Regions from separate parts of the Pseudoxanthomonas sp. JBR18 genome, predicted to be linked through region 1. Evidence: riboswitches for the same ligand, from Rfam matches in the RefSeq annotation. Region 1 holds a riboswitch; the other holds the start of a gene.
The links. A riboswitch is a leader RNA that binds a small molecule or an ion and turns the genes downstream of it on or off. The one in region 1 is predicted to bind cobalamin.

Region 1 (3,403 bases):
TGGGTCTGCGGAAACGAGCCGATCGTGGTGGTCGGATAGACCGGCAGGTCGAAGGCGGCTTCCTGCACACGGCGGCGCTGCGGATAGGGCGATTGCCGGCGGCTGTCCTGCGGCGTCAGGCGCGCAACGCGCTGGGCGACCTCGGGGCGATGCACGCGCGGCGACTGTCGGCGCGATTCAAGGTGGGCGCGTTGTTCGGCCAGGCCGGCGTCCGCGTCTGGCGCACCGTCCAGGGCATTGGCCAACAGGCGCAGTTCGCCCAGCTTCTGGCGGGCGAAGGACAACCACGGCTTCACTTCTTCATCCAGGGTCTTTTCCTGGTCCAGATCGACCGGGACGTGCAGCAACGAGCAGGACGGAGCCAGCCACAATCGATCGGCACCCAGCTGGCCCTGCGCATAGCGCGCCAGGGTCAGCGCGTTGTCCAGGTTGGTGCGCCAGACGTTGCGGCCATTCACCAGGCCTGCCGAGAGCACCCGCCCGGCGGGCAACGCCTGGAGGACCGCGTCGAGCTGTTCGGGTGCGCGCACCAGATCCACGTGCAGGCCGTCGACGGGCAGTTCGGCGGCGAGCACGAGGTTGTCGCCAAGCGCGCCAAAGTAGGTGCTGAGCATCAGCTTGGGTCGCGTGGCCTGCGCCAGTCGTGCGTAGGCCTCACGCAACGCGTCTTGGACCTGCGTCGTCAGGTCCAGGGTCAGGATCGGCTCATCGATCTGGACCCACTCCGCGCCGGCGGCGTGCAGGTGCGAGAGCAGCGCGGCGTAGGCCGGCAGCAGGCCGTCGAGGAGCGCGAAACGGTCGCTGCCATCCACCGTCTTGGACAGATGCAGGAAGCTCACCGGCCCCAGCAGGACCGGGCGGGTGTTGAAGCCGGCAGCCTTGGCTTCCAGGAATTCGGCGACCGGCTTGTCGCCACGCAGCGCGAAGCGTTGCCCGGCCTGCAGTTCCGGCACCAGGTAGTGGTAGTTGGTGTCGAACCACTTGGTCATCTCCAGCGCCCGCAGGTCGACGCCATCGGTCTGGCGCCCGCGCGCCATGGCGAAATAGGCGCCAAGCGGGTCGGACTCGGCCAGGGCGCGGTAGCGCTGCGGGATCGCGTCGAACAGGAAGGCGGTGTCCAGCACCTGGTCGTAGAGCGAAAAATCGTTGCTGGGCAACAGGTCGGCGCCGGCCTCGCGCTGCAGGTGCCAGTGCCTGAGTCGCAGCTCGCGTGCGGTAGCCTGCAGCGTGTCCGCGCTGTCCTCGCCCTTCCAGTGGCGTTCAAGGGCGTGCTTGAGTTCCCGGCGTGGCCCGATGCGGGGAAAGCCGAGGTTGGTGACGATGGTCATGTGGATGGATCCTCATTGCGTGTGGGCATTGAGGAACGAAGGAACCGCGCGCCACGCGTCCGGACTTCCGGCTGCGACGTGCCACGCCAGCGACCTTCGCCCCCGCGGGCGAACCGGATCCACTACGCGAAACACGCACGCTCACCCCGTCCCGCCCGCGGTCGACTGCAGGGAGCGGAGTGCCCGTGCCGCTCCCGCGAGCGGTGCCAGGTCGAAACGGAAGACCGGTCTGGGTCTTCCGGCCGGGGCCGGTCTTCGGGCTCATGGACACGGCGTGGGACGCGCCACCTACTGTCCGCCGCTTCCCGGTGTCGCGTTGAAGCGACACCAGTGCTGTTGGCGGGGTTCGTTTCCAATAACCGCTGCGGGGCAGCTCCGGAATGGGCGCCCTCAGGCGCCTTCACCGGATTCCCGTTTAATTCATCGCTTCATGGGGATGAAGCGATGAAACCTTCGGCCCGCGCACAGTATGCGGAGCGGCGGTTTGCGTCAAGCCGTGGAGGGGTCAGGACGCTGGACATGAAGCCTTGCCCGCGATCTGCAACCATGAGGGTTTTCCTGCGTGGGTTCGGCCGATGTCCCTGGTGTTTCTGGCCTTAGGCGCGTTGCTGACGGCCGTGCTGTTCCGCTTGCGCTGGAGGCGCACGGCACGCGTCGTCGCAAGCTGCTGGGTGATCGTGTTCTGGCTGCTGGGCAACGGCTTACTGGCCGGCTGGATCGTGGCCATGACCCAGGCCGGTCAACGTGACCCGGTCCGACTCGCCTGGGCACCGGATTCGGTCATCATCGTGCTCGGCATGGGCATGCAGAAATTGCCGCACGAAGGCGGCATCGAGCCACAGTCGCTGGCCTATAGCCGGATTCTGCGTGCGGTCCAGCTCTACGAGAGCTGCAAGGCGAGCACGCGGGGCTGCCGGGTGCTGATTTCCGGAGGCGATCCCGCCGGATTGGGCAACACCGAAGCGCAACTCTACGGCTCGCTGCTGCGCGAGGCCGGCGTGCCCGCCTCGGCACTGCTGGAGGAAAGCGCTTCACGCAATACCTGGGAGAACGCGAAGTTCACTTCCCATCTGCTGTCAGAGGTTCCTCACGGCCCGCTGGTGCTGGTCACCTCCGGCCTGCATATGCGACGCAGCCTGCTGTACTTCGCCCATTTCGGCCTCCACCCCACCCCGGCGCGCAGCGACTACACCGCGCCGTTCTCGTCCTGGCTGCCCAACAGCTACAACCTGCTCATCACCGACCTGGCCTGTGTCGAGTGGCTGGGGATCGCCCGTTACCACTGGTACAACTTCCTGGGCAGGAACGACGCTCCGGTGAAGGCGATCCCCGATCCAGTCCAGCATCCGCTGGATCGCCCGGTCACGCTGCCGCCGGCGCAATAGCGTGCGCATGGCGCGCGGGGCACGCTATGCGCTGCGCTGACACGCGCCAAGCTTCCCCATGGTTGAGTTCAGGCATCTGCCGAGGGACTGCGGCGTCACTCTGACAGTACGTTCAATGCTACCGGTCACAGCGTCCTGCAGCGCATTAGTTCAAGGTGCGTGCGTGACATTTAGGCAGTTTCGCCGAACTTGAGCGGAGTTGGGTGCCTCTTGGTCTTTGTCAGCCAGAAGGGCGGCTCACACAAGACACTGACTCGGTGCAGCTTTTGAGGAGCCCCTCCGGTCTACGCGGGCTGCGCGCCTTGTCGACCTGCCAGCCTTGATGACACGCTGTATCCGCAGATCTGAAGGCTTTCCTTTGTGCGGAGTGGCGTGGGATCTGGTCGAGCGTTGGCCGGCGTCGGTAAGCGCTCTGGCTCAGGCTTGAAGCGTTCGAAGTTTTCACGAACACGCCTCGGCATTCTGCCTTCGCCGATGTTCTGCGTTTGCTGGTTGACGGGTCGCTCTGTGCCTACGACGCAACCGTAGGACTGAAAAGTCCGCCTGCGTCGCCCGATTGGGTTCCCATGCTGCGTCTGGCGCCGTATGTCCTGACCACGCGCGCGTTGATGGGGCAGTCGCGCAGATGAGAGGTTTCTGCGATTTGCCGCGCAGCGGGTGCTGTATGGCACGGCGTTGGGGATTAAGTCG
Region 2 (3,403 bases), 1.1 Mb from region 1:
CTTCACCCTGGAAGCCGCGCACCGGCTGCCCAACGTGCCCGAGGGCCACAAGTGCGCACGCCTGCACGGCCACTCCTTTCGCATCGAACTGCATCTGAGCGGCCCGCTGGACCCGCACACCGGCATGGTCATGGACTTCGCCGACGTCAAGGCGGCCTTCAAACCGCTCTACGACCGGCTGGACCACCACTACCTCAACGACATCCAAGGCCTGGAGAACCCGACCAGCGAGCGGATCGCCGAATGGATCTGGGACCACCTCAAGCCGGCCCTGCCGTTGCTGAGCCAGGTCGTGGTGCACGAAACCTGCACCGCCGGCAGCCGCTATCGCGGGCCCGCAGCGGGCTGACCGACGAAATTTCGTCACGTTCTTGACGTGATTTCGTCCTGCTGAAACGAAATTGAACCGTTCGTCGGTCATGCGCGCTAAGCGTGTTGCAATGCACCAGAACGCTCGATATGCTGCGTCGCAACATCGAGTCACCGGCCACTTCTTCGCCAGCGACACGATCCCGATTCAGCGCAGGCGTTTCGCGCCACGCACCCCAATTTGTGTGGGTCCCTCCCCCCGCACAAATCCCGGCCCGACAGGTCCCTCCCCCTGTCGGGCTTTTTTTATGCCCGCGCGGCTGTCCCCGGGCGCGCCGACGCCACCACGAGCGACCGCCTGCGCGTGTCCCGGGCGCCACCGCGCCACCGCGTTGATGCGCAACGCCAATGACAGTCCGAATCCAGAGGCGCGGCGTAGAATCGCGCCATGTCATTTGCCAGCCAGACCCTTTCGGGCACCAAGCCCGAGCAATACGCCCAGCTGCTGGAGCAGGCGCGCGGCCTGATGTACGGCGAAGCCGATCGCATCGCCAACGCGGCCAACCTCTCGGCCCTGCTCTTCAACGCGCTGCCCGACCTCAACTGGGCGGGCTTCTATTTCTTTGATGGCACCGAGCTGGTGGTCGGCCCGTTCCAGGGTCTGCCGGCCTGCGTGCGCATCGCCCTGGACAAGGGCGTGTGTGGCGCAGCCGCCAGCACCGGCCAGACCCAGCGCGTGCACGACGTGGAAGCCTTCCCCGGCCATATCGCCTGCGACGCGGCTTCGCGCTCGGAGCTCGTGGTGCCCCTGGTCAAGAAGGGCGCCCTGATCGGCGTGCTGGACATCGACAGCCCGCTGGTGGGCCGCTTCGACGAGGACGACCAACGCGGCATCGAAGCCATCGCCGCCGCCTGGGTCGAGGCCCTGGTATGAGCATCACGCAGCTGCGCAACATCGGGCCCAAGTCCGCCGCGTGGCTGCGCCAGGTTGGCCTGCGCAGTGAGGAAGACCTGCGCGCGGCCGGCGCGGTGGACGCCTTCATGCGGATCAAGCGCGCCGGCTTCCGCCCCAGCCTCAACCTGCTCTATTCCCTGGAAGGCGCGCTGCGCGGCTGCCAGTGGCAGGACGTGCCCGAGGCCCGGCGCCAGGAGATGGTGGCGCAGGTCGAGGAAGCCGCCGCGGCCCTGCCGCCCCCGCGCGGCCGCCCCGCCGCCGCGCCGGTCACCACCACCCAGGGCAGCGAAGAGGGCGACAGCGCGCCCACGTTCGACTTCCTCGACAGCCCCGGCGGACACGACGACTGAGGCCGGCCGGCCCGGGATCGCGTACAATCCGCGCCGCTTTCAGGTGACCTGCTGCGCGCACCGCGCCGCGGGTTGAAACGGGAAGCCGGTGAGCCCCATGGAGGGGACGATTCCGGCGCTGCCCCCGCAACGGTAAGCGAGCCATGCCAACGCATCGGCCACTGTGTGCCCTCGGGCGCACGGGAAGGCGCGACGGCGGAAGTCCAGCACTTCCAGCTCGCAAGCCCGGAGACCGGCCTGACAGCACGGGTCCCTTTGGGCCCACCACCGGTTGCGATGCGGAGGGCGTCGCGCGTACCGCGCGGCCTTCCCAGGCGCGTGCCGTCCGCCTGTCTTCCTTCGTGTGCAGCTCCTCCCCTGCTTTCCATGCGCGCGGGGCGCGCGACGGAGTACACGACACCATGCAGTACCGCTTGCTTTCCCTGGCCATCGCGCTGGGGCTTTCCGCCAATGCCGGCGCCCAGACCGCCGAGGCGGCCACCGATCTGGATCAGGTCACCGTGACCGGCACCCGCACCGAGGTCGCCGTGCAGGACAGCCTGGTTCCGATCCAGGTCATCTCCCGCGCCGAGATCGAGCGCAGCCAGGCGACCTCTCTGCCGGAACTGCTGGCCGGCCGCGCCGGCATCAACATCGCCAACCAGGGCGGACCGGGCAAGCTGACCAGTGTGTTCCTGCGCGGCACCGAATCGGACCACGTGCTGGTCCTGGTCGATGGCGTACGCATCGGCTCGGTCACCGCCGGGCTGGCCGCATTCCAGGACCTGCCGGTGGCGCAGATCGACCACATCGAGATCGTGCGCGGCCCGCGCTCGAGCCTGTACGGCTCCGAGGCCATCGGCGGCGTCATCCAGATCTTCACCCGTGACGGTGGCAAGGGCCTGACCACCTACGCCCAGGCCGGCTTCGGCACCCACGACCTGCGCAACCACAGCGCCGGCTTCAGCTACCGCGGCGATCGCGGCTGGCTGTCGGCCAACGCCGGCTACCAGGAAACCGACGGCATCAACGCCTGCCGCGGCACCGCCGGCAATGCCGAGGCCCCCTTCGGCGCTGGCTGCTATGCCGACGAGCCAGACCGCGACGGTTACAAGAACACCTCCTTCGGCTTGCGCGCCGGGTACAGCCTCACCGACACGCTGGCCCTGGAAGGCAACTTCCTCAACGCCGACAGCACCAACGAATACGACGGCAGCCTGTTTGGCGGCAACCTCGCCGACAACCTGCAGCGCGTGGCCGGCGGCAAGCTGACCTGGACGCCGTCGGAGGCGTTCAAGCTGACGGTGCAGGCCGGGCGCAACGACGACCAGGCCGACAATCACTACGTCGATGCCGGCACCGGGACGCGCACTTATGTCAGCACCTTCGACACGCGTCGCGACACCGCCTCGGCGCAGGCCGACTACCAGTTCGCCGAAGGCCAGACGATCACCCTCGGCGGCGACTGGCAGAACGACCAGGTCACCAGCACCACCGACTACGAGGTGGCCGACCGCGACAACACTGGCGTGTTCGCCGAGTACCAGGGCACCTTCGGCGCCCAGTCGCTGCAGGCCTCGGTGCGCAACGACGACAACGAGCAGTTCGGCTCGCACACCACCGGCAGCCTGGGCTATGGCTTCGGCTTCGGCGACGGGTTCAAGTTCACCGCCAGCGCCGGCACCGGCTTCAAGGCGCCCAACTTCAACGACCTGTACTACCCGGGCTTCAGCAACCCGGATCTCAAGCCGGAGAAGAGCAAGTCGCTCAACCTGGGGCTGGCGCAGTACGGCCAGGGCTGGAACTGGAC

Region 2: it holds a riboswitch for cobalamin, as region 1 does, so the genes downstream of both, btuB (TonB-dependent vitamin B12 receptor) here and metE (5-methyltetrahydropteroyltriglutamate--homocysteine S-methyltransferase) in region 1, are expected to answer to the same signal.

The regions. Positions count from the first base shown of each region.
Region 1 covers NZ_CP116339.1:1,485,070-1,488,472, forward strand. Annotated here, with positions in the region: gene metE (5-methyltetrahydropteroyltriglutamate--homocysteine S-methyltransferase) at 1-1,328, opposite strand, end outside; cobalamin riboswitch at 1,557-1,798, opposite strand; gene PJ250_RS06770 (YdcF family protein) at 1,904-2,713, shown strand.
Region 2 covers NZ_CP116339.1:2,543,811-2,547,213, reverse strand. Annotated here, with positions in the region: gene queD (6-carboxytetrahydropterin synthase QueD) at 1-349, shown strand, start outside; gene PJ250_RS11380 (free L-methionine (R)-S-oxide reductase MsrC) at 758-1,243, shown strand; gene PJ250_RS11375 (TfoX/Sxy family protein) at 1,240-1,614, shown strand; cobalamin riboswitch at 1,639-1,870, shown strand; gene btuB (TonB-dependent vitamin B12 receptor) at 2,016-3,403, shown strand, end outside.